DNA from 2 places in the Brevundimonas sp. DS20 genome. Region 2 is predicted to be linked to the other one. Evidence: predicted binding sites of a transcription regulator. Region 2 holds the regulator's gene; the other holds the start of a gene.
The links. The regulator HrcA, encoded in region 2, represses chaperone genes, less so after heat shock. The targets are predictions, from matches to a motif close to GTTAGCANTCNNNNNNNNNGANTGCTAAC.

Region 1 (15,724 bases), 120 kb from region 2:
ACGCCGCCTGACAGCGGATTCACCAGAATGACCAACCGCTTCAGCGACGCATGAGGCGTCAGGACGCGGCCCGCGTCCGGGCGCTGCCCGCCCGCCCCTGTGTCGGGCTCAGAGCTCAGGATGTCGGTCATGTCGGGCCGAACGCCTGCCAAGCCGAGCCGTTCCCCTCAGTGAGATGCGGACGTCGCTTTGACGCCTCAGCGGCTGGGGCTGGGCGTTCGGTCGATCAAGGCCTGCCCGTGGGCCCAGGCGGTCGCGATCCATCCGTCCATGGTCCGGCCGGCGGTCTCGACTGAACCCGCCCTGATCGACAGAACCAGCGTCAGGGCGCCGATCAGGGCCAGCAGAACCAGAAGGGTGTTGACCAGGGACGCCGCCGAGACTCTGCGTTTGCGTTTGCGAGGCCGCGACCAGATCGGTCCCTCGGCGCCGGTCGAAGCCCGCGTGAGTGTGGAAAATCGCATCGTCCTGCCCCCATAAGCTTGACTGCCGTGCGGCGATTTTAGCCGCTTCAGCGGAACAGTGATAGACAAGGGAACCGGTGCGGGAGTCCAGCGTTCTCGTATTCGGGGCGAACCCAGGATAAAGGAATTCACCATGAACAAGGCCATCATCGCCATAGCCGGCGCCGGTCTTCTGGCTTCGGCCTGCGCCAGCGATCCTTACGGCGGCACCAACCAGACGGTGCGCCAGGGCGCCATCGGCGCGGGCCTCGGCGCCGTGGCGGGCGCGGTCATCGGCAACAATGTCGGCGGCGGCAATGCGGCCACCGGCGCCCTGATCGGCGGCGCCCTGGGCGGTGCGGCCGGCGCGGTGCGCGGCTCTCAGGCGGACCGCAACAACCAGCAGCGTTATCGCGACAGCCAGGGTCGCTACTACTACTGCTACGACAACCGCCAGGACGAATGCTACTGGGACAATGGCCAACGGCGCTATTGAGCCTCAGGGTTTCTGAACGGACGTGAGACGGTTCGCGTCCGTTCAACCGGGCGGCTCGTCGGCGACGGGCCGCCCTTTTTGCGTCTGCAGACGCACAACCGAGGGGGACGGTATGAGATATCTGACGATTTCGGCATTGGGTTTGGCTGCGGCCGTGTCAGCCTGCGCCACCGCGCCTTCGCGAGACGCAATCGTGACGGGGGAATCTCCGTGCGCGCCGGTGCGGTTCGACATCTATTTCCGTGAAGGCGAGGCTCGGCTTACGCCTGCGGCCGATCAGGCGATCACGGCGGCGGCGAATGTGCTGAAGACCTGCGACGTTCGGCGGGTCCAGGTGCTGGGCCTCGCGGACGCCACGGGCGGGTCTGCGGCCAACCTCAGCCTCTCTCAACAGAGGGCGCGGTCCGTGGCCCAGGCCTTGAACACCGCCGGCCTGCCCGCCCCCGTCTTCGACGTGGCCGCCGCCGGGGACGTCGGCGCAGTCACGACCGAGGGCGCTGCCGAGCCGTTGCGCCGCCGCACCGAGGTGGCGATCGACGCCCATCCTCGCTGATCCCGTAAAGGCGCCCTGACAGGGGCGGTCTCCCGGCCTAAAAGGCCGATCATGCGCCTTCTTTTCTCCATCCTGTTCAAGGCCGGCCGGCTCCGCGACGGCTCCAGAGTCGGGGTGCGCCTGCTGCTGGTCTTGAACCTGGGCCTGCTGCTGGGCCTGGCCTCTCCGGCCCTGGCCCAGGTCCGAAGCCAAGCCCCCGTCGAGACGGGCGCTCAGGGCGCGCAGAACATCCGGGCGGAACTCATTCCTCTGACGCGCTGGGCGGCGCCGGGCTCCACCGCCGTGGTGGCGGTGCGACAGCAGATCGCCGAGGGGTGGCACACCTATTGGCGCAACCCCGGCGATTCCGGGGGCCCCACCACCCTGAACTGGCGCCTTCCGCCGGGGGTCGAGGCCGGCGACATCGTCTGGCCCCTGCCGACCCGCCAGCGGCTGATGAGCCTGGTCAACTACGGCTATTCGGGCGAGGTCTATCTGCCCGTGCCGATCGAGATCCCGGCCTCGGCCCGACCCGGCACCACCCTGCCCCTGGTCGCCGACGCCCTGCTTCTGGTGTGCAGCGACCAGATGTGCGTGCCGGTGCAGATGAGCCTGAGGCTGGACCTGCCGATCCGGGAGGGGGCGCCGCCGCTGGACCCGGATCACGGCCGGGCGCTCCAGGCCGTGCTCGAGGCCGCGCCACGCCCTGCGGGGATCGAGGCGCGCGCCGCGCTCGAGAACGGCGTCCTGACCCTGTCGGCGGCGGGCGGACCGCTGGCGGAGATCATGGGCCGCGCGCCGGGCGTGACCCAGGCCTATTTCTATCCCTATGACGGCGGCGTGATCGACCATGCGGCGGCCCAGTCGGGCCAGGCCGGCCCCCGGGGGCTGAGCCTGACCCTGACCCCCGGCGCCGATCTGAAGGCCCAGGGCCTGACCCGACCGGTGTCCGGCGTCCTGGCCACCGACGCCGGCGCCTGGGAGATCACGGCCCGGCCCGGTCCCCCCCTGCCCGGAACGGCCGGCGGCGCGGCCCTCAGCGGCGAGGTCGTCCCCCCCGCCGAAGGGGCCGGCGCGGGCCTGATCCTGCAGTCGATCCTGTTCGCCTTCGTCGGCGGACTGATCCTGAATCTGATGCCCTGCGTCTTTCCCATACTGGCGATGAAGGCCGCCGCCCTGGCCGCCTCGGCCCATCAGGCCGGCGAGGCCCGGCGCGACGGCCTGCTGTTCCTGGCCGGGGTCCTGTCCAGCTTCCTGGTCCTGGCGGGCGCCCTGCTGATCCTGCGCGCGGGCGGCGAGGCCATAGGCTGGGGCTTCCAGCTTCAGTCGCCGGCGGTGATCGCGGGCCTGGCCCTGCTGATGCTGGGCGTCGGCCTGAACCTGTCGGGCGTCTTCCATGTCGGGGCAGGACTGCAGGGGGCCGGCGCCGGTCCCCTGTCGCGACTGCCCGGCGGCGTGGGGGCCTTCTTCACCGGGGTGCTGGCCGTGGTCGTCGCCGCCCCCTGCACCGCCCCCTTCATGGCCGCCGCCCTCGGCGCAGCCCTGCTGGCGCCCTGGCCGGCGGCCCTGGCGATCTTCCTGATGCTGGGCCTGGGCCTGGCCCTGCCCTATGTGGCGATCAGCCTGTCGCCCGGCCTGTTGCGACGCTTCCCCCGGCCGGGGCCGTGGATGGAGCGGCTGAAGGCCCTGCTGGCCTTCCCCATGTACGGCGCGGCCCTGTGGCTGGTCTGGGTCTTTTCGCGCCAGACGGGACCCGACGCCTTGGCCCTGGTCCTCGCTGCGGGCCTGATGCTGGCCTTCGGTCTGTGGCTGTCCGGCATGAACCAGGCGCGCCGGGCCCAGGGCGGGACCGCCGTGGTCAGCGCCGTCGCCGCCACCCTGGCCCTGCTCTTCGCCGTCGGTTTCGCCGGTCTGGCCGCCACCCGGCCGCCGTCCGCGGCGGCGGCCGAGACCGGTTCCCTCACAGCCGCCCACTGGTCGGCCGAGGCCGTCCGCGCCGCCCAGGCCGCAGGCCGTCCCGTCCTGGTCAACTTCACCGCCGACTGGTGCGTCACCTGCAAGATCAATGAGCGCGCCGCCCTGTCCTCGCCCCGCGTCGCCGAGGCCCTGAAGGCGTCGAACACCCTCTATCTGGTCGGCGACTGGACCCGCCGCGACGACGCCATCAGCCGTGAACTGGAGCGTCACGGCCGCTCGGGCGTGCCCCTGTATCTGTTCTATCCCGCCGCCGGCGGCGAACCCCGCATCCTGCCGCAGTTGTTGACCGAGGGTGTGGTGGTCGAAGCGCTGACGGGACGGTGAAGACGCGGCGAGCGTCGGATGCGGCGGCTCAGTGGCGGATGACCAGCGTCCTCCGGATCTCGACCGCCTCCAGGCGGTCGATGCCCTTCAGCACCACGATCCACGACTGGCCGTCCGGAGGCGTGCTGTCGAAATGGACCTCGGCCTCGGGCCAGCGGTCGTCGACGACCGGCTGCATCTTTCGAACCCGCACCCGGCCCTCGGTCGGCTCTTCCTGATAGACGGTGTTCTTCAGCCGAACGCCCAGCAGCCGATCCAGCGGCAGGTCGGCCAGGGCGCGTCGCGGATCAGCGCAATCTTCCGGCTTGTCCGAACGACACGACAGGGCGAACCCCAGTTCGTCGCGGCCGGCGGCCCGCGCCATCGCCCGCGTCAGCCGGTCGAGCATTCGCAGGGTCGGTTCAAGCTCGCGCTCCGGGGCGCCGATCCAGCCGCCCTCTGACAGACACCCCGCATCAGAGGCGAGGTTCGGATAGGTCGGGGCGTAGAAGACGACGGTCTGAAAAGGCGTCAGCGCCAGCGGCGTGTCGTCGGCCGCCTCCTCGCCCACGCGCGGCGCCCCGGCCGAGGCGACGTGGGAGGTGCGGCGGCACAGGCCGTCCGAATGGACGCTCGGGCGCTCGTCGAAGCGAATGAAATAGCTCTGACCCGGAAGCCACTGTCGCCGGACGAGGCCGCCCTCGATCCGCGCCGCCGTCTCCGGCGGCAGTATCCGCTGCGCCAGGGCGACCGGCTCGGCCCCGCGCACCGCGCCGAGCGGAACGGTCGCGGATTCGACCATTGACGCGGCCATTGATGCGGCAACGGCGATCAGGGGCGCAAGACCAGCCATGGGGACTCCGGAAACGGTTTCCCCCAGCCTGCACCCGCACCGTCACCCCCGCAACCCGCAACCCGCAGAGGTCGGGGTTTCGCTCGCTAGACCTCAGGCTGAGGCGGGGCGGTGATCACTTCGACATTGTCGTTCAGCAAATAGGACAGTTCCGACAGGGCCGTAGCGCGCTCTGCGGGGGTAGCGGCGGCCTGAACCGCCTGGACCTTTTTCGGCATGTCCTCGGAGATGCCGCGCAGGATGCATTTCAGATCGCCGTCGGTGCCCCGTTCCTTCAGAATCAGATGGCCCTGCAGGTCCAGGGCCGCCAGTTCGTCCGCCTGGGCCTTAAAGCCGGTGAAGGCCTGGCTGGTGAAGAAACCGGCGTCGTCCGCAGCCTTTGACGCCGCCCAGCCGTCCACCATCGCCTTCAGCCTCCCGGACCGGGCCACGATGTCGGCGAACAGGGGCTCGGCCGCCACGGACACGGGGGCGCCGGCGGCCGCAGCGGGCTGATCAGCCGCCAGGGCCACGGCGGGATTGGACAGGGTCAGGGCGATCGTGAGAGCAAGGCCGCAGGACATGGGTGACTTCCTGTTTCAGCGTCGGCTAGGACGTTGAACCGGCATACGCTCGACCCGTAAACGAGTGTTTACCTTCCTTGTCTTCCCAAGATTTCTCCTCCCGAGGACGACTGATGACCCGCAACGACGCCTGGACCGCCTTCGACGCCGCCGCCGCAACGGCGGGCAAAGCCCGTATCGTGGACCAGTTCGCCGCCGATCCGGACCGGCTGGCGCGGATGTCGGTCGAGGCGGCGGGTCTCTATCTGGATCTGTCGAAACAGAGCTGGACCCGGGACGCCTTCGAGGCCTGTCTGGACCTGGCCCACGCCTGCGACGTCGAGGGCCGTCGCGCCGCCCTGTTCGCCGGCGAGGCCGTCAACCTGACCGAGGGGCGCGCCGTCCTGCACCCGGCCCTGCGCGCGCCCGCCGGCGCCGACTTCAGGGCCCTGGGCGAGCCGGTCTCGGCCGAGGTGGACGCCGTCCGCGCCGACATGAAGACCTATGCCGAGGCCGTCCGCTCGGGCGCCGAGGCGGGGGCCACGGGCCGCAAGTTCGAGGCCATCGTCCACGTCGGCATCGGCGGGTCGGACCTGGGTCCGCGCGTGGTCTGGGACGCCCTGCGCCCGCTGGACCCGTCCATCGATCTGCGCTTCGTCGCCAATATCGACCCCCGCGACATGGCTGAGGCCCTGACCGGCCTGAACCCGGAGACCACCCTGGTCGTGGTGGTGTCCAAGACCTTCACGACGCAAGAGACCCTGGCCAACGCCGAGGCGGCCAAGGCCTGGCTGGCCGCCGCCCTGCCGGCCGAGGGCATGACCAAACACTTCATCGGGGTGACGGCGGCGCCGGACAAGGCGGCGGCCTTCGGCTGCGGCCGCACCTTCGCCTTCCGCGACTGGGTCGGCGGACGCTATTCGCTGTGGTCGGCGGTCAGTCTGTCGTGCGGCATCGCCCTGGGTTGGGACGTGTTCGAAGCCATGCTGGCCGGCGCCGCCGCTATGGATGACCATTTCGTCTCGGCCCCGCTGGAGCGGAACGCGCCGATCCTTCTGGCCCTGGCCCAGGTCTTCAACGTCGACGGGCTGAACCGCCCCGCCCGCACCGTGGCGCCCTACGCCCACGCCCTGCGCCGCCTGCCGTCCTTCTTGCAGCAGCTGGAGATGGAGTCGAACGGCAAGCGGGTGCACCGCGACGGAACCCCCGTGACGCGCCAGACCTGCCCGGTGGTGTTCGGCGAGCCGGGCACCAACGGCCAGCACGCCTTCTTCCAGCAGATCCACCAGGGCCCGCAGATCGTCCCGGCCGAGTTCGTGATCGTCGCCAAAACCCATGCCGACGCGCCGGAATCGCCGCTCTGGTCCAACGCCCTGGCCCAGGGGCAGGCCCTGATGCTGGGCAAGACGACCGAGGCGGCCAAGGCCGAAGGCCTGGCCCAGGGTCTGTCGGAGGAAGAGGCCGCCCGTCTGGCGACCCACCGTACCTTCACCGGAAACCGCCCCTCGACCGCCATTCTGATGGACCGCCTGACGCCCGAGACCCTGGGCGCCTTGCTGGCCCTCTATGAACACAAGACCTTCGTTGAAGGCGTGATCTGGGACATCAACAGCTTCGACCAGTGGGGCGTCGAACTGGGCAAGGTCCTGGCCAAGGCGATCCTGAAGGACGTCCACGCCGGCGACCCCTCCGCCGATCTGGACCCCTCGACCGCCGGCCTGATGACGCGGTTGATGGGCTGACGCTCACGCCGGCGCGGCGTCGATCGTCAAGACGCGCCGGGGGGATCGTCTCCCGGCCGGCGGCGAGCGGTGCAGAACCTCCGGAAACTCCGGCCAGGCCTCCCAGCCCGGCGCCGTGCCCTTCATGACGGCGACATCGCCGGGGTGAAGGGTGCGGACCCGACGACGCGTGCCGATCAGGCGCCCGTCAAGATCCTCGCCGATCTCGCCGGCGAAGGCCCATTCCGGCCCCGGCCCCTCATAGGCGACGATCAGGCGCACCGGCACGGCGTCCTGGTGAAACCGCGGGCAGGCGCGCCGGGTCACGGTCTCGCACCGCGCACGCCAGGCCTCGCATCCGCTGATCGTCGCCACGATCTCCGCCAGTCTTTCGATGTCCTGGAGAAACCACTCGGGCGCCGCACCCGATAGGGCGATCCAGCGCCCGTCGCATTCGGCGGTGAAATCGGCCGGGGGCGGGGCGTCCGGCGGCATGGGGCTGGGCCTCGACCAGATCGCCATCCGCACCTGGGGCTCGAACAGGGTGGTGAAGACCGTGGGCGCAAGCCCCTGGACGACAGCGCCGACCGCCATGGAAATCCTTGCTGACGAAGAACGTTATACTATAACGTAACTCTCATGGCCGCCGCTCACGGTCAAGCTGGCGCAGCCCTGTGGAGCCCTCTCGTGTCCGAATTCAAGAAACTGCCCGTCACCGTCCTGTCCGGCTTCCTCGGGGCCGGCAAGACGACCCTGCTCAACCACGTCCTGTCGAACCGCGAGGGTTTACGGGCGGCGGTGATCGTCAATGACATGAGCGAGGTGAACATCGACGCGGCCCTGGTGCGCGACGGCGGCGGGGCGGACCTGTCGCGCACCGAGGAACGGCTGGTGGAAATGTCCAACGGCTGTATCTGCTGCACCCTGCGCGAGGACCTGCTGATCGAGGTCGGCAAGCTGGCGCGCGAGGGACGGTTCGACTGTCTGCTGATCGAGTCGACCGGAATCTCCGAACCCATGCCGGTCGCCGCCACCTTCGACTTCCGCGACGAGGACGGCTTCAGCCTGTCGGATCTGGCCCGGATCGACACCATGGTGACCGTGGTGGACGCCTTCAACTTCCACCGCGACTATCCCTCGACCGACCGGCTGAAGACGCGCGGCGAGCATCTCGGCGAGGACGACGAGCGCACGGTCGCCAATCTGCTGATCGACCAGATCGAGTTCGCCGACGTCATTGTGCTGAACAAGTGCGACCTGCTCGATGCGACGCAGCTGGGGGTGCTGAAGGCGATGATGACCCAGTTCAATCCCCGCGCCCAGATCCTCGAGGCGGTGCGCGGGGCCGTCGCCCTGGATCAGGTCATCGGCACGGGCCTGTTCGACATGGAACGAGCCGAACAGGCCGCCGGCTGGTCCCAGGCCCTGCGCGGCGAGGTGACGCCCGAGACCGAGGAATACGGCGTCTCGACCTTCGTCTATCGGGCGCGCAGACCCTTTCATCCCCGGCGCTTCTACGACCTGCTGAAGCGCGAATGGCCCGGCGTCTGGCGCTCCAAGGGCTTCTTCTGGCTGGCCAGCCGGATGGACTATGTCGGATCCTGGAGCCAGGCCGGCGCGGTGACGGAACATGAATGGGGCGGCCTGTGGTGGGCCTCGGCCCCGCGCGAGCGCTGGCCCGACGACAACCCCGAATGGCTGAAGGCCATCGAGGCCGTCTGGCGACAGCCCTACGGCGACCGTCGTCAGGAGATCGTCCTGATCGGCAAGGACATGAACCGCGACCTGCTGACCTCCCTGTTCGACGCCGCCCTCCTGACCCGGTTCGAGATGGAGCGCGGACCCAAGGGCTGGGCCAGGCTGGAGGATCCCTTCCCGCATTGGGGGCCGCGTCGGAACGCGGCATGACAAAAGGGGCGCCTCGATCGGCGCCCCTTCGTCATTCAGGCCTGTTGCCTACCAGCGGCGATCATAGCGGTAGTCGCGGCGGTCGTCCCGGCGATCGTAACGCTGCTCCCGACGCCAGTCGCGATAATCGCGGCGCTGCTCCCAGCGCGGATCGCGGCTGTTGATGCCGTGTTCGCGCTCCCAGTGGCCTTGGTTCCGGTAGCAGCGGCCGCCGCGGTAGTATTCGCAGCCCGAACCCCGGTTGGTCGCCACGGCGCCCAGGGCGGCCCCGGCCAGGGCGCCTCCGGCGATATAGCGGCCGTCGCCGTTGCCGTAGAGGGCGCCGGCCAGACCGCCGACGGCGGCGCCGATCAGGGCGTTCTTGGCGCTGTCGTCGTCGCGGTCGCGATCACGATAGGACTGGGCCGAGGCGGGTGCGGCCGTCAGGCTCAGGGCCATGACGGGCGCGGCGGCGACAGCGATGATCTTCGGCATCTTCGACATGGTCGATCTCCTTCTTCATTGCCCGATTGCGGTCCTTCACCGGATTGCGTCGAGCGTTGAAGCGGTTTTAGCCGGCCCAGTTTGAACCTCCCCGGCGCCTCGCGTTCATTTCGGGTTCATTTGTCTCTGAAGTTTCGCGCAGGCGTCGCTTGACGCCCGCACCCTCTCTGCCTAACTCCCGCTCGCGTTAGCACTCTCCCCTGCCGGCTGCTAAACGGCGACGGGGAAGGGCTGACCCATTGTTCAAATCGCCCCATTCGGGGGATCAAGGGAGACAACCGATGGCGTTTCGTCCGCTCGGCGACCGCGTGCTGGTCAAGCGCGTTGAAGAAGAATCCAAGACCAAGGGCGGGATCATCATCCCCGACACCGCCAAGGAAAAGCCCCAGGAAGGCGAAGTCGTCGCCGTCGGCCCCGGCGCCCGCGACGACTCGGGCAAGGTCAACGCCCTGGAGCTGAAGGCCGGCGACCGCATCCTGTTCGGCAAGTGGTCGGGCACGGAAGTGAAGATCGACGGCGAAGACCTGATCATCATGAAAGAGTCGGACGTGCTTGGAGTGCTGAGCTAAGGCTCAGCCCTCAGTGGCGAGTGATCAGTGGCGAGTGGCGAGCAGGTTTCCGGACGAAACCGCCGCCGTCGCCCCAATCTCAGATCCTCGCCACTCGCCACTAACCACTCGCCACTCACACAAAAGGAGCTGCCCGCATGGCCGCTAAAATCGTACAGTTCAACACCGACGCGCGCGACAAGATGCTGCGCGGCGTCAACGTCCTCGCCAACGCCGTCAAGGTGACCCTGGGTCCGAAGGGTCGCAACGTCGTGATCCAGAAGTCCTTCGGCGCCCCGCGCTCGACCAAGGACGGCGTCTCGGTCGCCAAGGAAATCGAGCTGGAAGACGCCTTCGAGAACATGGGCGCCCAGATGATCCGCGAAGTCGCTTCGAAGACGAACGACAAGGCGGGCGACGGCACCACCACCGCGACCGTCCTGGCTCAAGCCATCGTGCAAGAGGGCCTCAAGGCCGTCGCCGCCGGCATGAACCCGATGGATCTGAAGCGCGGCATCGACAAGGCCGTCGGCCTGGTGCTGGAAGAGGTCAAGACCAACTCCAAGCCCGTTTCCAACAACTCGGAAATCGCCCAGGTCGGCACCATCTCGGCCAACGGCGACTCCGAAATCGGCGAGCTGATCGCCCAGGCCATGGCCAAGGTCGGCAATGAGGGCGTGATCACCGTCGAAGAAGCCAAGACCGCCGACACCACCGTCGACGTCGTCGAAGGCATGCAGTTCGACCGCGGCTATCTGAGCCCCTACTTCATCACCAACGCCGACAAGATGGAGGCCGTTCTCGAAGAGCCGCTGATCCTGCTGTTCGAGAAGAAGCTGACCTCGCTGCAGGCCATGCTGCCGATCCTGGAAGCCGTGGTGCAGTCGGGCCGTCCGCTGCTGATCATCGCCGAGGACATCGAAGGCGAAGCCCTGGCCACCCTGGTGGTCAACAAGCTGCGCGGCGGCCTGCGCGTCGCCGCCGTCAAGGCGCCGGGCTTCGGCGACCGCCGCAAGGCCATGCTGGAAGACATCGCCATCCTGACGGGCGGCCAGGTCATCTCGGAAGACCTGGGCATCAAGCTGGAGAGCGTCACGCTCGACATGCTCGGCAAGGCCAAGAAGGTCTCGATCACCAAGGACGACACCACCATCGTCGAAGGCGTGGGTGAGAAGGCCGACATCGAAGCCCGCGTGGCCCAGATCAAGCGCCAGATCGAAGACACCACCTCCGACTACGACAAGGAAAAGCTGCAGGAACGTCTGGCCAAGCTGGCCGGCGGCGTCGCGGTTCTCCGCGTCGGCGGCTCGACCGAAGTCGAAGTGAAGGAAAAGAAGGACCGCGTCGACGACGCCCTGAACGCCACCCGCGCCGCGGCTGACGAAGGCATCGTTCCCGGCGGCGGCATCGCCCTGTTGAAGGCCTCCAAGATCCTGGCCGACGTCAAGGGCGACAACGCCGACCAGAACGCCGGCATCGCCATCATCCGTCGCGCCCTGCAGGCCCCGATCCGTCAGATCGCCGAAAACGCCGGCGTCGAAGGCTCGATCGTGGTCGGCAAGGTGCTGGAGAACAACGACGCCTCCTTCGGCTTCAACGCCCAGACGGAAGAATACGGCGACCTGGTCAAGATGGGCGTCATCGACCCCGCCAAGGTCGTCCGCACGGCCCTGCAAGACGCCGCTTCGGTGGCCGGCATCCTGATCACCACGGAAGCCGCCGTCGCCGACGCCCCCAAGAAGTCGGGCGGCGCCGCCGCTCCTGACATGGGCGGCATGGGCGGCATGGGTGGGATGGACTTCTAAGTCCAAGCCTTCCGACGCTGAAATGCAGAAGGGCGGGACCGCGAGGTCCCGCCCTTTTCTCTTGTCGCGCCCGTTCTGTGAGCGTCTGGATTATCGCGCTCAGAATTCGGAGATCGCGCCCGGCCGGCGCGACCGGCTCTTCAGCCACATGACGCCCAAGAGATCGGCGAAGGCGACCTTCAGCCGGCCCCAGTTGGTGTATTTCGACCGGCCCGTTTCGCGGTGCCGGTGATCGACGTCCAGATACTGGTTTCGGTAACCCTCGCGGATCATCAGGGCCGGCAGATAGCGGTGGATGTGATCGAAATAGGGAAGCCGCAGGAAGACGTCGCGGCGAAAGGCCTTCAGCCCGCAGCCGGTGTCGTCGGCGTCGTCGCCCAGCAGTCGACGACGGATGCGGTTCGCCCAGACCGAGGCCTGGCGTTTGGCGGCGCTGTCCTGGCGCTTGGCCCGTCGCCCGCCGATCAGACCGACGTCTGCGGGGGCCGCAAGCAGGGCGTCCACCAGCCGGGGCGCATCGGCCGGCGGGTTCTGACCGTCGCCGTCCATCGTCACCACCACCGATCCCCGCGCCGCCAGCACCCCGGTGCGCACCGCCCGGCTCTGGCCCGCATTGGTTCCGTGGGCCAGAACCCGCAAGGTCGGCAGTTCGGCCATGGCCGCCTTCAGCTCGGCCAAGGTCGCGTCCCTGGAGGCGTCGTCGACGAAGATCATTTCATAGGACCGGCCGGCGAAGGCGGCCGCGATTTCACGCGCCAGGGGCACGGCGGCGCCGGCCTCGTCGTGAACGGGAACCACGACGGAGATCTGGGGCGCGTCAGGAGCGATTTGGGCGGTCATGCCGCTCCATAGACGAGATCGACGGCTTAGGGGAGACGGCTGACGCCGGCCCGGTCCCCGTGTAAGGAGTCTCTCATGAAGAGCTTCGATCTGGATCGCCGCATCGCCGGCTGGAGAGGCCCCCTGCTGGCGGCCCTGTTGACGCTGGTCGCCGGCCTGCCGGGCCTGCTGCTCCTGCCGCCGCTGGATCGGGACGAAAGCCGCTTCGCCCAGGCCACCGTCCAGATGCTGGAGAGCGGCGACTATGTGGACATCCGCTTCCAGGACGAGCCGCGCTGGAAGAAGCCGGTCGGCATCTATTGGCTGCAGGCCGCCGCCGTCGCCCTGACCTCGGACCCCGAGGATCGCGAGATCGCCCCCTATCGGATCCCCTCTCTCCTGGGGGCCATGCTGGCCGCCTGGGCTGTCGCCTGGGCGGGTTCGGCCCTGCTGGGCGCGCGCGTCGGCTTCTTCGGCGGCGCGATCATGGGGGCGACCTTCCTTCTGTCCACCGAGGCCGGGATCGCCAAGACGGACGCCATGCTGTGCGGCGCCACCACCCTGGCCATGGCCGCCCTGGCGCGAATCTATATGGCGACCCGAGCCGGGGAACGACCGATCCGGCCCCACAAGCTTCTGTTCTGGCTGGGCCTGGGGCTGTCGATCCTGATCAAGGGGCCGATCGGCCTTCTGGTCGTGGCCCTGGCGATCCTGGCCCTGTCGATCTGGGACCGGGACGTCCGCTGGCTGGGCCGGCTGGGCTGGGGCTGGGGCCTGCCGCTGGTGGCCCTGATGGTCGGCCCCTGGGCGATCGCCATCACCATAGCCACCGACGGGGGCTTCTGGCGCGAAGCCATCGGCGGCGACCTGGCGCCCAAGATCGCCGGGGCCCATGAAAGCCATTCCGGCTTCCCGGGAATGTATGTGCTTCTCGCGCCCCTGCTGTTCTTCCCCTCGACCCTGCTGCTGCCTGCCGCGGTCGCGACCGGCTGGTCCCGTCGGGCCGAACCGGCCATCCGCTTCCTGGTCTGCTGGCTGGTTCCCGGCTGGCTGATGTTCGAACTGGCCCCGACCAAGCTGTGGCACTACACCCTGCCGACCTTCGGCGCCCTGGCCCTTTTGGCCGCCGCCGCCCTGGCCCGGCCGATCGGCAAGGTCTCGCGGATCACCGGCGCGGTCCTGGCGGTGTTCGCCGCCGTCCTGATCTGCGGCATCACCGTCTATGGCTTGACCGTCTACGGCACCTCGACGGCCCAGACCTGGGCGGCCCTGACGGTCGGTTCGGCCCTGGCGGCCGCAGCCGTCGGCGGTTTTCTGCTGCTGAACCGGGCGCCGGCGGCGGCGCTCGTCGCCTCCCTGGCCTTTGGGATCGTGGCCCACGCCGCCCTGTCGGGCACGATCCGGCAGCTGCGTCCCCTGGCCATCGCACCTCGGCTGGAAAAGACCCTGGAGGCGGCCGACCTGCATCCCCGCCAGGGCCGCACGCCCGGACCGGTCGCCATCACCGGCTTCCATGAGCCCAGCTTCGTCTTCCTGACGGGTCGGGACACGGATCTGACGGACGCCCAAGGCGCCGCCCGCGCCCTGGCCGAAGGGCGGCCGGCCATCGTCGAAGGGCGAGACGCCGACGCCTTCCGCGCCGCCGCCGGGCGGCTGGGTGTGGCGGGCCGGGCGGTCGGCGTGGTGCGGGGCTACAACTATTCCGCCGGAGACGAGGTGAGCCTGACCGTCTATGCGCCCCCGCCCCGCACGGCGGAGCCTGCGACGCAAGCCGCCCCCGCGACGGCGGCGACGCGATGAGCCGCCTCATCCAGATCGTCGAGGTCGGGCCCCGTGACGGGCTTCAAAACGAAAAGGCCGTGCTGGACCCCGCCGTCCGCGCCGAGCTGGTGCGGCGGCTGGAGGCGGCCGGAGCCCGGCGGATCGAGGCCGTCTCCTTCGTCCATCCTAAATATGTGCCGCAGATGGCCGGGGCGGAAACGGTGATGGCGGCCCTGCCTCACGAAGCCGGACGCAGCCGCATCGGTCTGGTGCTGAACGGCCGAGGCTATGATCGCGCCCTGACCACGGCCGTGGACGAGGTCAATGTCTCGCTTTCCGCCACCGACGGCTTCGGCCTGAAGAACCAGGGCCTGGCCGTCAAGGACCAGCTGGCTATGCTGGGCGAGATCGTCGCCCGCCGTCACAACAGCCAGACGTCCGACGTTGTCCCCTCTCTGTCGGCGACCCTGTCATGCGTCTGGGGCTGTCCGTTTGACGGAGAAGTCTCGGTTCAGCAGGTCGGCGACCTTGTGGGGGCGATCGGCGCCTTGGGCGTCGGTGAAATCGCCCTGGCCGACACCATCGGCGCCGGAGATCCCTGGGCGGTGACGCGCAAGGTCGAGGCCGCCCGCCGGGCGGCGCCGGAGGCGCGCCTGCGCCTGCATTTCCACGACACGCGCAACACCGGCCTGGCCAACGCCTATGCCGGCGTGGAGGCGGGGGTGGACGTGTTGGACGCCTCGGTCGGCGGCATCGGCGGCTGTCCCTTCGCGCCCGGCGCCACCGGAAACATCGCCACCGAAGATCTGGTCTATATGCTGGAGCGCGCGGGTTTTCAGACCGGCTATGATCTGGACGCCCTGATCGAAACGGCGCGCTGGATCGGTGCGGTGCTCGGCCGCCCCGCCCCGTCCGCCCTTAGCCGGGCAGGCGGCTTTCCCCGCAGGTGACGAACGGACGCAATAGGGTTAATCAGACTTAAGAAGCGCAGCCGTTGCGCCGGGGAGAGGAGCCGCCATGCTGATCGCCATACCCCTGCTGCTGATCCCGGTGGTCCTCTACAATATCGTCGTGCTGTTCGGCGCAGACGGAAACGGCGGCATGAGCCAGGCCGACGCCCTGCTGCGTGATCCGCTGTTCTCCATTCCCATGGCGTCAGGGGCCCAGTGGAATGTGGGCTCGGGCGACCTGATCCTGTTCGTCGGCCTGATCCTGCTGTTCTTCGAACTGGTGAAATCGACGTCGAGCCAGAGGGTGGCCATCGTCAATCACGCCCTGTCGATGGTCCTGTTCATCATCGTCCTGGTCGAATTCCTGCTGATCCGCGGCTTCGCCACCTCGACCTTCTTTCTGATCGTGGTGATGATCCTGCTGGACGTGCTGGCCGGCTTCATCGTGACCATCATCGCGTCGCGCAAGGATTTCGACCTAGCCAACTGACGGCCGGTGCGCGGGGCGGCGAAAAGACGATTTAGGAAAAGGCGGTGAAGATCAGCGCCACGACGGCGACGTCGAAGACCTTGGCGGCGAGGC
Region 2 (15,724 bases):
ACGCCATCGTCTACGCCAAGGACGGCCAGACCGCCGGCATCGGCGCGGGCCAGATGAACCGCCGCGACAGCGCCCGCATCGCCGCCATCCGCGCCAAGGAGGCCGGGGAGGCCAAGGGTCTGACCACTTCGCTGGCCGAGGGGTCGGCCTGCGCCTCGGAAGCCTTCTTCCCCTTCGCCGACGGCCTCTTGGAAGCCGTCGCGGCCGGGGCCACGGCGGTGATCCAGCCCGGCGGCTCGATGCGTGACGCCGAAGTTATCGCCGCCGCCGACGAGAAGGGGATCGCCATGGCCTTCACGGGCGTGCGGGTCTTCCGGCACTGACCCTAGGGAAAGAAGGCCGCTACCGCTCGCGACGCGGTGAGCGGCCTTCTTTCCATCGTTGACGTCCTCGCGTTCGTGACTGGACGCCCCCCGCGCGCCGTGATGGTCTGGCGGTTCCCCCGTTTCTGGAGCCGTCCCATGACCACCCTGATCCGTCCCGAAGGCCAGACCGCCGATGATCTGAAGCTCAGCCGCAGGGCGGTGGGGGCGCTTGGGGGGCTGTTCTTTTCCGGCTATGCGGTCGCTGCCCTGGCCAGGGAGGCCAAGCCGATCACCACCGACGCCGCCGGATTGGAGACGGCGGAGGTCGCCTATCCGGCGCCGGACGGGTTTCAACTGCCGGCCTATGTGGCGCGTCCGACCGGAGACGGCCCCTTCCCCGTCGTGATCGTCGTGTCCGAAATCTTCGGGGTCCACGACTATATCAAGGACGTCTGCCGCCGCCTGGCCAAACAGGGCTACGCCGCCATCGCCCCGGCCTTCTTCGTCCGGGTCGAGGATCCGGCGCCCCTGTCCGACATGGGCCGGATCATGCAGATCGTGGGCGCGGCGAACTATGAACAGGTGATGGGCGACCTGTCGGCCACCCTGGAATGGGCCAGCCAGCAGCTGTGGGCGCGCGACGGCAAGGTCGGGATCACCGGCTTCTGCTGGGGCGGCAAGGTGGTGTGGCAGGCGGCGGCGCGCTTCGCCGCCATCGGCGCGGGCGTGGCCTGGTACGGCCGTCTGGCGCCGGCGGTGGACGCGACCCCGGCCCAGGTCTCGTCCGGCCAGCCTTGGCCGGTCGATCTGGCCGACGACCTGAAGGCGCCGGTGCTCGGCCTCTACGGCGGTCAGGACCAAGGCATTCCCCTGGCCAGCGTCGAACGGATGCGCCAAGCCCTGGCGCGCGCCGGTCAGACCCAGAGCCGGATCGACGTCTATCCCGACGCCCCGCACGGCTTCCACGCCGACTACCGCGCCAGCTACGCCGAGGCGGAGGCCAAGGACGGTTGGGCCAAACTGCTCGCGGTTTTCGATAAAGCGTTAAAGAATTAGGCGGTTATTGGGTGAAGGCGCGGCGACCGACCGCGCGGCTCGGGAGGAACGACGTGGTCGGAAAACGGTTGAAGCGGACGATTCTGCTGAGCGTCGGTCTTCTGGCCCTGCCGCTGGCGGCCTGCGGCGGGGTGGCGGCGGAGGAGGCGGTTCCGGTTCGGTCACGCCGGTGATTCCCCTCCTCCTCCTCCTCCCCTCCCCGCCTCCACCGCCGCCACCTCCCCCTGCGCCGCCGTCCACCACGTCCGCCGAATATGAGCGCAACTATGGCGTGGCCAATGTGAAGGCTGAGGCGGCGTGGCGGGCGGGCGCCACCGGGAGCGGTGTGACGGTCGCCGTGGTCGATTCCGGCGTCAGCCGAGACACGGCGGATTTGGTGGGGCGGATTTCCGCCGCCTCGACCGACGTGGTTCCCGGCCGCAATACGCCCTATGTCGCCGACAGCAGCCACGGGACACGGGTCTCCGGGGTGATCGCCTCCAACTTCAACGGCCAGGGCACGATCGGCGTCGCCTATGAATCCACGATCTTGTCGATCCGCACCGACATCTCCGACTGCGAGGAGAAGAACACCGACGTCTGTTTCAGCAGTTCGGACCTGGTCCGGGCCCTGGACTACGCCGTGGCCAATGGGGTCAAGATCATCAACATGTCCCTGGGCGGCGACGACCGTCTGGGTTCGGCCTTTGAGGCCGCGCTGCTCCGGGCGGTCAATTCGGGGGCGGTGATCGTCGCCTCCTCCGGCAATGACGGCGAGGCCAATCCCGGCTGGCCGGCGCGCTACGCCGTCGATCCGCGCTTCGCCGGGGCCGTGATCGCGGTGGGATCGCACAACGCCTCCAACGCCATGTCCAGCTTTTCGAACAGGGCCGGGGTGGCGGCGGCGGGCTATATCTCGGCGCCGGGCGAGGCGATCGTCACAGGCTGCGATACGACCAGCTGCTGGCGGGTCAGCGGCACGTCCTTCTCGGCCCCGCACGTCGCCGGCGCCCTGGCCCTGTTGATGGACGCCTTTCCCAATCTGACCGGCCGCCAAGCCCTGTCCCTGCTGATAGAGACTGCGCGGGACGCCGGGGACGCCGGGACCGACGTCGTCTATGGCCGCGGTCTTCTGGACCTGGCGCGCGCCTTCCAGCCGGCGGGGACCACTTCTGTGCCCCTGGCGGACGGCGCGACCCTGGTCGCCGCGACGGAGCCCGGCAGTTTTGTCGGCTCGGCCTTCGGCGACGCCTTTGCACGCCAGACGGCGCTCGAGACCGTGCTGTTCGACGGCTATGATCGAATGTTCGCGGTCCAGCTGGGCGGCGCTTATCCGACGGCGCCCAGCCGTTCGTACCAGGCTGCGCCGTTCGAACGCAGCCGCACCGCCACGACCAGCCTCAGCCTGCCCCGCGGCGGGCGGCTGAGCCTGACGGCGGCCCAGCTTGACGAACCGGTCGAGGCGGTGACGGCCCGCCGCGACCTGACCGACGCGCCCTGGCTGGGCGACGAACCCCGCCAGGAGGCCCTGCTGGATCTGGAGATCGGCCGCCTGAACTTCGCCACCTGGCAAGGTCGCGGCGGCGCCGTCTCTCCGTTCAAGGGCGCGGCCGGCGACGGTTTCGCCGCCCTGGCCCAGGCCGATCATGCGGCGCGCGGTCAGGTTCGGCTCGGCGCCTTCACCCTGGCGGCCGAGAGCGGCGGGGGGGACCGTCGCATGCCGCTGCGTCGGGTCGAGGAAGCGGCCTCGACCTACAGCCGCGCCACCCTGGCCTGGCGCGGCGCCGACGGCGGCCTGTCGCTGAGCCTGGGCGCCCTGGACGAACGGCTGGGGCCCTTGGGGGCCTTCATCCCGGGCGGTTCGGACTTCGCCCTGCCGTCGCGGACCCGCTTCTATGCGGTCGGCGGGGACTGGGCCCTGCGACCGGGTCTGGCCCTGCTCGGCGAGGTCGGCGTGGGCGCCACCGAGACCGAAGGCCGTTTCCTGTCGACGGACGGGGCGGCGATCAGCTCCAACTGGCGGCTGGCCCTGCTGACGGGTTGCACCGCCCTGTGCGATCGGATCAGCTTCACCGTCTCACAGCCGCTCCGGATGGAGCGGGGGACCTTCTCGGCCTGGCTGGCGGACGTGCCGGTCGATTATTTCGACCCCCTGACCTATTCGCGTCGCCGCTTCTCGGCGGCGCCCAGCGGGCGTCAGATCGACTTCATCCTGGGCGGCGAACGCAGTCTGAGGGACGGCTCCAGCCTGTCGCTGCAAGCCGTGGCCAGCCGCGAGCCGCGCCACACCGCCGACGCCGCGCCCGAGTTCGCCCTGATCGGGGGCTGGCGACGCCGGTTCTGAGGGGGTGTCGGCGCTGGTGAAGGTGAGCGAGAATTGTGCGGCCTCGAACGTCGTGCCGAACGCCTCGCTCACCTGCCGCTCACCAGCACTATTCACTAGCACAAACCCCCTCAGAGGAGGGCGGTGATCAAGCCTTGCCGTCGAAGGCGTGAGTCTGGGGTTCGCCGCCGCCGCCGCCATAGGGGTTTGACGGCTGGGCGCCCGATCCCTTGGCGGCCACCACCACCATGGCCGGGCGGATCGTGCGGCCGAACAGTTCGAAACCGGACTGCATGGTCTGGACCACGGCTCCGCCCGGCACCGTGTCCGACGGCTGTTCAATCATGGCCTGGTGCAGATGGGGGTTGAAGGCCTCGCCGGCCTCGGGCGCGACCCGCTTCAGACCGTTGGTCTCGAACGCCTGCAGCAGGGCCTTCTGCGTCATTTCCAGACCCGTCACCAGACCGGCCGTGGCGCCCTCGGCCTCCTTGGGCGCGGCCATCAGGGCGCGCTCCAGATTGTCGGCCACGCCCAGCAGATCCTTGGCGAAGCGCTGGATGGCGTAGGCGCGGGCGTCGTTCTGCTGGGCCTCTGAACGGCGCTTCAGATTCTCCATCTCGGCGGCGACGCGCAGGGCGCGGTCCTTCCACTCGTCCCGCTCGGCGATCACGGCGTCCAGCGGCGCCAGATTGTCCGAGGGATCGGCGTCCAGCCCGTGTTCGGCGTTGGCCTGGGCCATGTCGGCGTCCAGTTCGTTGAAATCGTCGTTCTGGGGTTTGTCGCTCACGTTTCTTTCCCGTCCAGCATTCGGCCCAGCACCCGGGCGGTATAGTCCACCAACGGAATGACACGGGCGTAGTTCAGTCGCGCCGGTCCTATGACGCCTATGGCGCCCAGAACCCGCTGTCGGCCGCTCATATAGGGCGCCGCGATCACGGCGGAACCCGAAAGTGAAAACAGACGGGTTTCAGCGCCGATGAAAATCCGCACCCCCTGCGCCGCATCCACCCCGTCCAGCAGGCCGATCAGCTGTTCCTTCTGCTCCAGGTCGTCGAACAGGACCCGCACCCGCTCCAGATCGGCCAGGCCCTCGCCGTCCTGCAGCAGATTGGCCCGACCCCGCACGATCAGGGCCCGCTCGCGGTCCGGCCCGCCGGACCAGGCGGCCAGACCGTCCTCGACCAGCCGGGCGGCGGCCTGGTCCAGCTCGCGCCGGGCGATCTCCAGCTCCTGGGTCATTTCCCGCTTGGCCTCGGCGAAGGGCCGGCCGCGCAGCCGAGCGTTCAGGAAGTTGGAGGCCTCCGTCAGGGTCGAGGGGGTGACCCCCGCCGCCAGGGTCATGATCCGGTTCTCCACCGTGCCGTCGTCGGCGACGATGACCGCCAGGGCCTGATCGCCGCCAAGCGCCACGAACTCCACATGTTTGACCCCGGCGTCGCGCACCGGGCTGGAGACCACGCCTGCGCCCCCCGCCAGGCCCGACAGCAGGTTGGACGCCTCGTCCAGGGCGGCCTCGAAATTGCGGCCCCGGCCGGCCAGGCGGGCGTCGATCTCGCGCCGCTCCTCCTTGGTCAGGTCGCCGATTTCCAAGAGGCCGTCGACAAACAGGCGCAGACCCGCATGGGTGGGAATCCGCCCCGCCGAGGCGTGGGGCGAGGCCAGAAGGCCCGCCAGGGTCAGGTCCTGCATCGTATTGCGGATCGAGGCCGGCGACAGGGCGATCCCGCCCAGCGACAGGGTCCGCGACCCCACCGGCTCGCCCGTCTCCAGATAGCTCTCCACAATGCGCCGGAAGATGTCGCGCGCGCGCGCGTCCAGGCCGGCCAGCCCCGCCAGAGACTGGCCCGTCGCCGGACCGCCGTCGAACGGCGGGGTTTTGGGGGCATACAGGCTCACGTTTTCAGGATAATCACCGCCGCCCCAGCTTCCAAGGACTCATCTCATGCGCCATTCGCAACGCACCGACGCCCAGCTGCGTCCCGTGACCATCGAGACCGGCGTCAATCGCTACGCCGAGGGCTCGTGCCTGATCACCTTCGGCCACACCAAGGTTCTGGTGACGGCCTCGGTCGAGGAGACCATTCCCGGCTGGATGCGGGGCAAGGGCCAGGGCTGGGTCACGGCCGAATACGGGATGCTGCCCCGCGCCACCCACACCCGCGGCCGCCGCGAAGCCGCCGCCGGCAAACAGACGGGCCGGACGCAGGAGATTCAGCGTCTGATCGGCCGCAGCTTGCGCGCCGTCGTCGATCTGAAGGCGCTGGGCGAGCGTCAGGTGGTGCTGGACTGCGACGTGATCCAGGCCGACGGCGGCACCCGCACCGCCGCCATCACCGGCGCCTGGGTCGCCATGGCCTCGGCCCTCAACTATCTGCGCGACGAAGGCGTGCTGAAGGCTGATCCAATCCTGGACCAGGTGGCGGCGGTGTCCTGCGGCGTCTGCGACGGGGTTCCGGTGCTGGACCTGGACTATGAAGAGGATTCCGAGGCCGAGGCCGATTCCAACTTCGTCCTGACCGGTTCGGGCCAGATCGTCGAGATCCAGGCCACGGGCGAAAAGCGCGGCTTCACCCGCGCCGAGTTCGACCGCCTGTTCGCCCTGGCCGAGACCGGCTGCGCCGAACTGTTCGCCCTGCAGAAGGCGGCGCTGGAGGCGGTGCGCTCTTAAGGAGTTTCGTGCGTTCAACAGGCGGGTCATCGTGGCTATGACCCTCAGCCCGGAGATGTCGATGCGCCCTTTCCTGTCCGCCTGTTTCGCCCTGTCGGCCGCCCTCGCGGTCGCCGCCTGCCAGTCCGGGGAGGACAGGACCGCGCCCGCTGCGGACCCCGGTTCGGGCGCGCAGACCATAGCAGAGACGGCTCCGGGTCCGGCGTCTTCGGATCAGCCCGATACGGGCGCTGAACGAGGCCTCGCAGCCCAGACCGCATGCCGCGCGGATATCGGCGAGGCGGCGGCGGCGCGTCTGGTCGAGCGCTGCATCAAGGTCAGCCCGGCCACCCATCCGCCCTGCCACGCCGACAATCCCTGCGCCCTGATCCGGGGCGAGATCGACCGGTCCTGCAAGCTGTGGGACAAGGATCCGCCCGCCGAATGCCGCTCTTGAGACGGCTGTTATGAAAAAGGCCCCGCCGTCGCCGGCGGGGCCTTCGTCATTCAAACCTCAGGCCGAGGCTCAGTCGCGACGGCGACGGCCGCGATCGCCGCCTTCGCGCTTGGGACGGCCGCCGGTGTCTTCCGACAGCGGCTCCTCGCCGCGTTCGGCGCGTTCGGCGTTGATCTTGTCGGTGATGTCTTCGCCGGTGGTCTGGTCCACGACCTTCATCGACAGCTTGGTCTTGCCGCGGTCGTCGAAGCCCAGGAACTTGACCTTGACCTCCTGGCCTTCCGACAGGACGTCGGCCGGGTTGGCGACGCGTTCCAGAGCGATCTGGGACACGTGGACCAGGCCGTCCTTGGCGCCGAAGAAGTTCACGAAGGCGCCGAAGTCGACGACCTTGACCACCTTGCCGGAGTAGATGGCGCCCACTTCCGGTTCCGAGGCGATGGACTGGATCCAGGCCTTGGCGGCGTCGATCTTCTCCTGGTCATTGGCGGCGATCTTGATCGTGCCGTCGTCGCCGATGTCGACCTTGGCGCCGGTCTTCTCGACGATCTCGCGGATCACCTTGCCGCCCGAACCGATCACTTCACGGATCTTGTCGACCGCGATCTTGATCGTCTCGATCTTGGGCGCATGTTCGCCCAGCGAGGCGCGCGGGGCGTCCATGGCCTTGGACATCTCGTCGAGGATGTGCAGGCGGCCGGCAGAGGCCTGGGTCAGGGCCTGTTTCATGATCTCCTCGGTGATGCCGGGGACCTTGATGTCCATCTGCAGCGAGGTGATGCCTTCCGAGGTGCCGGCGACCTTGAAGTCCATGTCGCCCAGGTGGTCTTCGTCGCCCAGGATGTCCGACAGGATGGCGAACTCGCCCGACGGCTCCAGGATCAGGCCCATGGCGATGCCCGAGACCGGACGGACCAGCGGCACGCCGGCGTCCATCAGGGCCAGGGACGAACCGCAGACCGTGGCCATCGAGGACGAGCCGTTCGACTCGGTGATCTCGGAGACCAGGCGGATGGTGTAGGGGAAGTCTTCCTTCTTCGGCAGCATCGGACGGATGGCCCGCCAGGCCAGCTTGCCGTGACCGATTTCGCGACGGCCGGGCGAGCCCATGCGGCCGGCTTCACCCACCGAATAGGGGGGGAAGTTGTAGTGCAGCAGGAAGGACTCCTTGTAGGTGCCCTGCAGGCTGTCGATGTACTGTTCGTCCTCGCCGGTGCCCAGGGTGGCGACGACCAGGGCCTGGGTTTCGCCGCGGGTGAACAGGGCCGAACCGTGGGTGCGCGGCAAGACGCCGACTTCCGATACGATGGCGCGGACCTTGTCCAGGGCACGGCCGTCGACGCGGTGAGCGTTCTCGATGATGTCGCGACGCAGGACGTCGGCTTCGCATTCCTTGAAGGCGGCCGAGAATTTGGAGCTGTCGACGCCCTCGGGGTTCTCGTCGGTCTTCACCAGGGCTTCGGCGGCCTTCTTCTTGGCGGCGTCGACGCCCGAGCGGCGCTCGTACTTGCCCGGCTGGGCGTAGGCGGCCTTGATCTCCTCGCCGACCAATTTCTTGATCGCGGCGACGACGTCGGAATGGTCTTCGGCCTGGAAGTCGAAGGGCTCCTTGGCGGCGTGTTCGGCCAGATCGATGATGGCGTCGATCACCGGCTGCATGCCGGCGTGGGCGAACATCAGGGCCTTCAGCATGGCCTCTTCCGACAGCTCCTTGGCCTCGGATTCCACCATCATCAGGGCGTCCTGGGTGCCGGCGACCACCAGATCCAGGTCGGAGCCTTCCATCTGGTCCACGGTCGGGTTCAGAACCAGCTCGCCGTCGATGAAGCCGACGCGGGCGGCGCCGATCGGACCCATGAAGGGCACGCCGGAAATGGTCAGGGCGGCCGAGGCGGCGACCATCGACAGGACGTCGGGGTCGTTCTCCATGTCGTGCTGCAGCACGGTGACGACGACCTGGGTCTCGTTCTTGAAGCCCTTGACGAACAGGGGGCGGATCGGGCGGTCGATCAGGCGGGAAACCAGGGTCTCCTTCTCGGTCGGGCGGCCTTCACGCTTGAAGTAGCCGCCCGGGATCTTGCCGGCGGCGAAGGTCTTTTCCTGGTAGTTGACCGTCAGGGGGAAGAAATCCAGGCCCGGCTTGGGCGAACGGCCGTAGACGACGGTGGCCAGAACCACGGTCTCGCCGTAGGTCGCCAGCACGGCGCCGTCGGCCTGGCGGGCGATGCGGCCCGTCTCCAGAGTCAGCGGGCGTCCGGCCCACTCGATCGTCTTGCGTTTGATATCGAACATATTTCGTCTTTCGTATCCCGGACGGCGTATTCCGTGCGGGGTCCCATCATTGGGCGGATGCGTCGGCGTTCAGTCCTTCGATCCAAGGGCCGCCGCGCCATCGCGGAGACCCGGTTGAGGACCGGCTCGGCCCTCGCGTCTGCGCCGTTAAAGTCCTGCGGCGCGCAGGTCGGTTCTAATCGCACAACGAGGCGCGGACGTGACCGCCCGCGCCTCGTCATACAGTCTTACACGGATCCGCGCCCTTAGCGACGCAGACCCAGCTTGGCGATGAGCGCCTGATAGCGCCCGGCGTCGACCTTGTTCAGGTGGTCGAGCAGACGGCGACGTTGCGACACCATCTTCAGAAGGCCACGGCGAGAGTGGTTGTCCTTCTTGTGCGTCTTGAAGTGTTCGGTGAGGTTGGCGATGCGCTCCGACAGGATCGCGACCTGAACCTCGGCCGAGCCGGTGTCGCCGGCGGTGCGGGCGTTGTCGGCGATGATTTCGTTCTTGCGTTCAGCAGTGATCGACATCGAAGGAGTCCTTTCTTGGCCTATCGCGCTTCGCGCTGCTTGAGGCCGTGGGGTCTCGGCCCTTGCCGAATGGCCCGGGCCTAGAGGTTGAAAACGCGGTCGGGTTCTAACCGGCCGGCCCGCAATTGACAGAGTGCGACGAGGGTCTGGCCCTGGAAGGCTGAAACCGTTCGCGAGCCGTCCGACAGACGGGTCTTGAGGGTTTCCACCTGACGGGGGAGCAGAACGATCGGGCGTCCCTGCCGAAGCGAGAAGGCGTCCTGTTCCGTCACGGCCAGATCCGGGATGTCGTCCAGAGCGGTCGCGACGGGAAGCAAGCCTTCCGAGGCGGCGCCCCTATGCACCATTTCCTCCAGAGAATCCAGAGTGACGGCGTTTTCCGTGCTGAAGGGCCCGACCCGCTCGCGCCGCAGGGCCGACACATGACCCTCGGCGCCCAGGGCCAGGGCCAGGTCGCGGGCCAGGGAACGGACATAGACGCCCTTGCCGGTCAGGATGCGGATCTCGACATGATCGGCGTCCGGCGCGGCCGTCGCCTCGGCCGAATGGATGATCACCCGCCGGGACGGCAGTTCGAAATCCACCCCGTCGCGGGCCAGATCATAGGCGCGGGCGCCGTCCACCTTGATGGCCGAGAAACGCGGCGGCGTCTGGTCGATCTCGCCGACGAAGGCGAACAGGGCGGCCTTCACCTGCTCAAGGGTGGGGCGCACGTCGGAGCGGGCGATGATCTCGCCCTCGCGGTCCACGCTGTCGGTCGAGACGCCCCAGTTGATGGTGAAGCGATAGACCTTCTGCGCCTCCATCATCATCGGCACGGTCTTGGTCGCCTCGCCCAGGGCGATCGGCAGGATTCCGCTGGCCAGGGGATCCAGCGTCCCGGCGTGACCGGCCTTCTGGGCGTTGAACAGGCGGCGGATGCGGCTGACCGCCTCGGTCGAACCCATCTCGAACGGCTTGTCCAGGCAGACCCAGCCGTCGACCACGTCGCCCTTCTTCTTGCGGGCCATCTAAATCCTCCCCCGTTGGGGGAGGGGGACCGCGCGCAGCGGGGTGGAGGGGGCTGATCCGCGCGTGGTGTCTGGGGTGAGCCCCCTCCACCGCTTCGCGGTCCCCCTCCCCCAATGGGGGAGGATCGCCGGCATCAGTCTTCAACCTCGTCGCGGCGCTCCAGGTCGGCGCGGACGCGGGGGTCGTCGAACAGACGGTCAATGTGGCTGGCGGCGTCGAAGCTCTCGTCGTGGCGGAACTTCAGGTCGGGAGTAAACTTCATGTCCAGCCGGCGGCCCAGCTGGCCGCGCAGGAACTTGGCGTGGACGTTCAGCGCCTTGATGATCTCGCTCTCATGGCCGGCGACCGGGGCGGTCTCCACGCCCGCGCCCAGGGGCTCGACGAAACAGGTGGCGTGTTTCAGGTCCGGCGACAGGCGGACCTCGGTCACGGTGACCGAGACCCCGGCCAGGGCCTCGTCGTGGATGTCCTCCTCGCGCAGGATGTCGACCAGGGCGTGGCGGATCAGTTCGCCGGCGCGCAGCTGGCGCTGGCTGGGACCGGCAAGGCCGGATGAATTTCGGGTGTGTTGCTTACGGGCCATCGGCCGCTCCTTCTTCATCGCCCGCCGGGGTTCGGACCCGGCCGGATAAGCGAAAGGCGGGCGGTCTAGGCGTGTGGGACCGCCGTGTCCAGTTCTGCGGCCCGGACGGACCGCATCACCTCGCTGGAAAAGATCGACCGCGCGGGGCGGATCGTCACGCCGCCGGCGTTCAGGACGCCGGCCGTCCAGTGGTTGCAAAGATGCAGGATGGAAAAGGTTTCGCGGCTGGCGAAGAAGCGGGCGTCGTCGCCGGGGCGGGCGGCGGCGACGCGGGGCGCGCCGCTCGACAGATCCAGCGACGCCTCGATCCGATCCGCCATCCGGTCGAAGGCGACGGGCGTCAGATGAAGGGCGGCCCGCCGATCGGGGGCGTGTCGCGCGCGCGGGTCGTCCGCCTCCGGGTCCAACATGACGACGGACGGATTGCCGGGCCGGAAGAAGGCGCGCGCGCCGTCGGGCAGGCGGTCGGAGATCGGGCTCTGATCGACATAGAATCGGGCGTCGCCCCAGCCGACCAGAATCCAGTCACCCGGCGCCAGGGTCTCAACCGCCCGTCCCAGGGCGCCGCCTCGTCGTTCAAGCGCCGCGCGCGGCAAGGCCAGATCGGAATGAAAGCCGTTGTCCAGAAGATAGACCACGATCGGCACGTCGGTCGCCGGCGGCGCGGCCGGACCGAGGCGGGTCCAGGTCAGAAGGGCGGCGACAAGGCCGACTAAAACCAACACGGGCAGGGCCCATCGCATCGCCGTCATCTCCGAAGGTTCGGCCGATCGCCAGACTAGGCGATCAAGCGGTGCGGTTGGAAGGCGGGTTCGCCCAATCAGGCGCCGGGGGCGTCGGCGAAGGGGGAGGCCGGCGCCGTCTGCCACTCTCCACGCCATTCATAGGTCAGGGTCACGCAATGGCGGTGGGTCCCGTCGGCCCAGCGACCGACTGCGTTCAAGGTCAGGGGGCGTGGCGCGCGGATGCGGCTTGCCGCCAGCCAGACCTGATCGGCCCCCGGACACAGGGCGCGGGCCAGACCGCGCCCGTCGCCGATCTGCTGCACTTCATAGAGGTCCGCGCCTCGGGCGTCCTCCGGCAGGATCCGCCGGGCTGCATCGGGGCCGCCGCGCGCCAGGTCGGCCGATCCACGGGCGGTGGTCGAGAACAGCCGCTCTATGGCGACGGCGCCGAACAGGCCGCGCCGCACCTGAAGGGTGATCCCCTTGGTCAGGGCCTGGGTGATCCGATCCGAGGCGTTGTAGGAGAAGTAGCGGGTGTCGGCCTGGGCCGGGGCGGCGGCCGACACGGTCAACAGGGCGACGGACAGGGCGGCGAGGGGCGTGCGCATGCCTCTTTCCTTCCTCTCCATTGCGGCGACTTTAGGCCTCGCCCCGATCAGTGTTCACCCAGGCAGCGCAGGGCGACCTCCAGATTGCGCAGGCCGTCCTCGCCGGTCACCGCCGGGGTCTCGCCGGTATGGATGGCGCGGGCGAAGGCCTCCAGCTCCTTCTTCAGCGGTTCGGCGGGCCAGCTGTTCAGCATTTTCGTCGAATAGGAGCCGTCAGGCTGCTGGCCGAAATATTCGGTCACCTGGCGGGTGATCAGGTCGGCGACGATGAACTTGGTCTTGGTGGCGACCTGCAGGGTGCGGGTCTTGTAGGGGGTGACCCAGTTGGTGGTGATGTGGGCGATGACGCCGTTGTCCAGCCGGAACTGCAGCAGGGCCGTGTCCTCGCGCTCGGCGCGGGTGCGGGCCAGCTGAGGCTGGACCTCGACGATCTCGGACCCGGTCAGGTGGCGGATGATGTCGATGTCGTGAACCGCCAGGTCGATGACCACCCCGACCTCGCCCATGCGGGGCGGGAAGGGGCCGACGCGGGTGATCTGGATGGAGATGATCTCGTCGTCGGCGACGGCTCGCTTGACCGTCTCGACGGCCGGATTGAACCGCTCGACCTGGCCGACCATCAGGACGCGGTCATTGGCCTTGGCGGCGTCGATCATCCGCTGGGCGTCGGCCACGGTGGCGGCGATGGGCTTTTCGACCAGGACGTGGACGCCCTTTTCCAACAGGGCCACCCCGACTTCGGCGTGGAAGCGGTTGGGCGTGGCGACGACGGCGGCGTCCAGGCCGGCGTCGACGAAGGCCTGGGCCGTCGTGACCGGGGTCGCCTCATAGGCGGCCGCAACGCCCTCGGCGACGACCGCATCGGGATCGAAGACCGTGGTCAGGTCGAACTCGCGCATCTCGGCCGCGACGCGGGCATGGTTGCGGCCCATGACGCCGACGCCGGCGACGCCGAACTTGAGGACGGGGGTGTTCGGCATGGTTCAGCCCTTGTAGCCGGCGACGGCGGCGATGATCCGGTCCTGGGTCGCCTCATCCAGGTCCGAGTGCATGGGCAGGCTGACGACGACGTCCTTCAGCCGCTCGGTGACGGGCAGACCCCCGGCGCCTTGGGGGAAGCGCTCATAGGCCGGCTGCAGGTGCAGCGGGATCGGATAATAGACGGCGGTCGGCACGTCATGGGCCTTCAGATGGGCGATCAGGCCGTCGCGGTCGGGGTGTTCGATCGTGTACTGCGCCCAGTTGGAGACATTGCCCGCCGGGACGTCGGGAACCTTGGCGACGTGGGGGCGCAGGCCTTCATTGTAGCGGGCGGCGATGCGGTTGCGCCATTCGATCTCCTCGCCGAAGACCTTCAGCTTTTCGATCAGGACTGCGGCCTGGATCGTGTCCAGACGGCTGTTCAGGCCGATGCGCATGTTCAGATATTTGGGGTCGTGATCGAAGACGCGGTCCTTCAGGTCCACCGCCACGGCCTTGCCGTGCACCCGGACGGAATCGATCAGCTGGGCCAGTTCGTCGTCATTGGTCAGAACCGCCCCGCCGTCGCCGTAGCAGCCCAGGGGCTTGGCCGGGAAGAAGCTGGTGGTCGTGATGTCGGCCCATTTCAGCGGGTGCTCCCCGCCGACGGTGCAGCCGAAACCCTGGGCCGAATCCGCGATCAGCTTCAGCCCGTGCCTGTCGCAGATCGCCTTGATCGCCGGATAGTCCGCCGGCTGGCCGAACAGATCGACGGCGATGACCACGCGCGGGGTCAGGCGGCCCTCGGCCTTGATCCCTTCGATGGCGCGCTCCAGGGCGGCCGGATCCATGTTGTAGGTGTTCGCGTCCACATCGACGAAGACCGGCTCGGCGTCGAACCAGGGCACGACCTCGGCTGTGGCGGCGAAGGTGAAGCTGGGCACGAAGACCGCGTCGCCGCGTCCGACGCCCCAGGCCATCAGCGGCAGGGCCAGGGCGTCCGTGCCGTTGGCGCAGCCGAGCGCATGCTTGGCCTGGCCGAAGACGGCGAGGTCGGCCTCGAACTGACGGACCTGGGGCCCCATGACCCAGGCGCCGCCGACGACGGCCTCCTGGACGGCGGCCTCGATCTTGCCGGCGAGGCGCAGGCGCTGGGCCTGGAGGTCGATGAAGGGGATCATGCGGGCGCTCTCCACGTGATTCGGGGGCGGCGGACCGACGGATCGGCCGCGAGGGTGGCCGCCCTCCTAGCAAGATCGGTCCCAGGGGCCAAACGGGGCTGCGTCACTTCGCGTTGCCCTTTGCAACGTTAGAGCCTGATCCGTCGAGGAGGAACCGCTACGCGGTTCCGCCTGAAACGATCATGCTCTAGGGCGGCGTTCGACCGCTCTTGGCGCCGGCCTGTCCTCATCCTAAGCCAGGTTCCTTTTCTAACCGTCCCTTTGCGCCGCGCCTTGCGGCGTCGATACGGCTACGTTCGAGACAAGACGCATGACTGGTGTTCCCGCGGTTTTTCTGGATCGCGACGGGGTTCTGATCGAGGATTCGGGCTATCCGCATCTGCCTGAACATCTGAGACTGATTCCCGGCGCCTCGGCCGCGGTGCGCCGGCTGAATCGACTGGGCTATCTGGCGGTGATCGTCACCAACCAGTCGGGCGTCGCGCGCGGTCTGTTCAGCGAAGATCAGATGCATGCGTTCAACGGTCTGCTGACCAGACGGCTGGCCCAGGACGGGGCGGTGATCCACGCCGTCTACGCCTGTCCCTTCCATGCCGACGCCCAGGACGAACGCTATCGCCATCCGGATCACCCTGACCGAAAGCCCAACCCCGGCATGCTGCTGAGGGCGATCGCGGATCACCAGATCGATCCGGCGCGGTCCTTCATGATCGGCGACCAGCAGACCGACATGGCGGCGGCCCGAGCCGCCGGGGTCTCGGGTTTTCTGTTCGAGGGCGGCGACCTGGACGTCTTTGTGAAGGAGTTGCTCGGCGGCTGACGCCATCGCAATTCGTCGCGCGGTGAATTACTGTGGCGGCTTCTCGGTTCAAGGAGACCGCCCGTGACTATGGCCGCCGCCTATGTCGAACGTCGCTGGAAATCGCCGGACGGCCTGGATCTGTTCGCCCGCGACTATGCGCCCGGCCCCGGCCCGGCGCGGCCGCCGGTCATCGCCATCCACGGGCTGACGCGAAACAGCGCCGACTTCGAAGCGATAGCCCCGCTTCTGGCCCAGAGCGGGCGGCGGGTCCTGGCGGTCG

Region 1: groES (co-chaperone GroES) is a predicted target of HrcA. The motif match lies at 9,445-9,473, and genes of this name have one in related genera.

Annotation. Positions count from the first base shown of each region.
Region 1 covers NZ_CP012897.1:641,167-656,890, forward strand. Annotated here, with positions in the region: gene JL11_RS03080 (diacylglycerol/lipid kinase family protein) at 1-131, opposite strand, end outside; gene JL11_RS03085 (hypothetical protein) at 198-464, opposite strand; gene JL11_RS03090 (YMGG-like glycine zipper-containing protein) at 598-939, shown strand; gene JL11_RS03095 (OmpA family protein) at 1,133-1,492, shown strand; gene JL11_RS03100 (protein-disulfide reductase DsbD family protein) at 1,544-3,772, shown strand; gene JL11_RS03105 (hypothetical protein) at 3,801-4,553, opposite strand; gene JL11_RS03110 (hypothetical protein) at 4,691-5,167, opposite strand; gene pgi (glucose-6-phosphate isomerase) at 5,281-6,888, shown strand; gene JL11_RS03120 (DUF1826 domain-containing protein) at 6,892-7,461, opposite strand; gene zigA (zinc metallochaperone GTPase ZigA) at 7,555-8,775, shown strand; gene JL11_RS03130 (hypothetical protein) at 8,824-9,258, opposite strand; gene groES (co-chaperone GroES) at 9,540-9,827, shown strand; gene groL (chaperonin GroEL) at 9,965-11,611, shown strand; gene JL11_RS03145 (glycosyltransferase family 2 protein) at 11,711-12,451, opposite strand; gene JL11_RS03150 (ArnT family glycosyltransferase) at 12,527-14,230, shown strand; gene JL11_RS03155 (hydroxymethylglutaryl-CoA lyase) at 14,227-15,141, shown strand; gene JL11_RS03160 (hypothetical protein) at 15,209-15,631, shown strand.
Region 2 covers NZ_CP012897.1:765,419-781,142, forward strand. Annotated here, with positions in the region: gene purH (bifunctional phosphoribosylaminoimidazolecarboxamide formyltransferase/IMP cyclohydrolase) at 1-323, shown strand, start outside; gene JL11_RS03645 (dienelactone hydrolase family protein) at 462-1,361, shown strand; gene JL11_RS03650 (S8 family peptidase) at 1,633-3,684, shown strand; gene grpE (nucleotide exchange factor GrpE) at 3,812-4,450, opposite strand; gene hrcA (heat-inducible transcriptional repressor HrcA) at 4,447-5,499, opposite strand; gene rph (ribonuclease PH) at 5,606-6,331, shown strand; gene JL11_RS03670 (hypothetical protein) at 6,393-6,767, shown strand; gene pnp (polyribonucleotide nucleotidyltransferase) at 6,837-9,059, opposite strand; gene rpsO (30S ribosomal protein S15) at 9,305-9,574, opposite strand; gene truB (tRNA pseudouridine(55) synthase TruB) at 9,655-10,584, opposite strand; gene rbfA (30S ribosome-binding factor RbfA) at 10,719-11,168, opposite strand; gene JL11_RS03695 (DUF2459 domain-containing protein) at 11,234-11,893, opposite strand; gene JL11_RS03700 (hypothetical protein) at 11,989-12,501, opposite strand; gene JL11_RS03705 (Gfo/Idh/MocA family protein) at 12,549-13,481, opposite strand; gene JL11_RS03710 (DegT/DnrJ/EryC1/StrS family aminotransferase) at 13,485-14,642, opposite strand; gene JL11_RS03715 (D-glycero-alpha-D-manno-heptose-1,7-bisphosphate 7-phosphatase) at 14,953-15,462, shown strand; gene JL11_RS03720 (alpha/beta fold hydrolase) at 15,532-15,724, shown strand, end outside.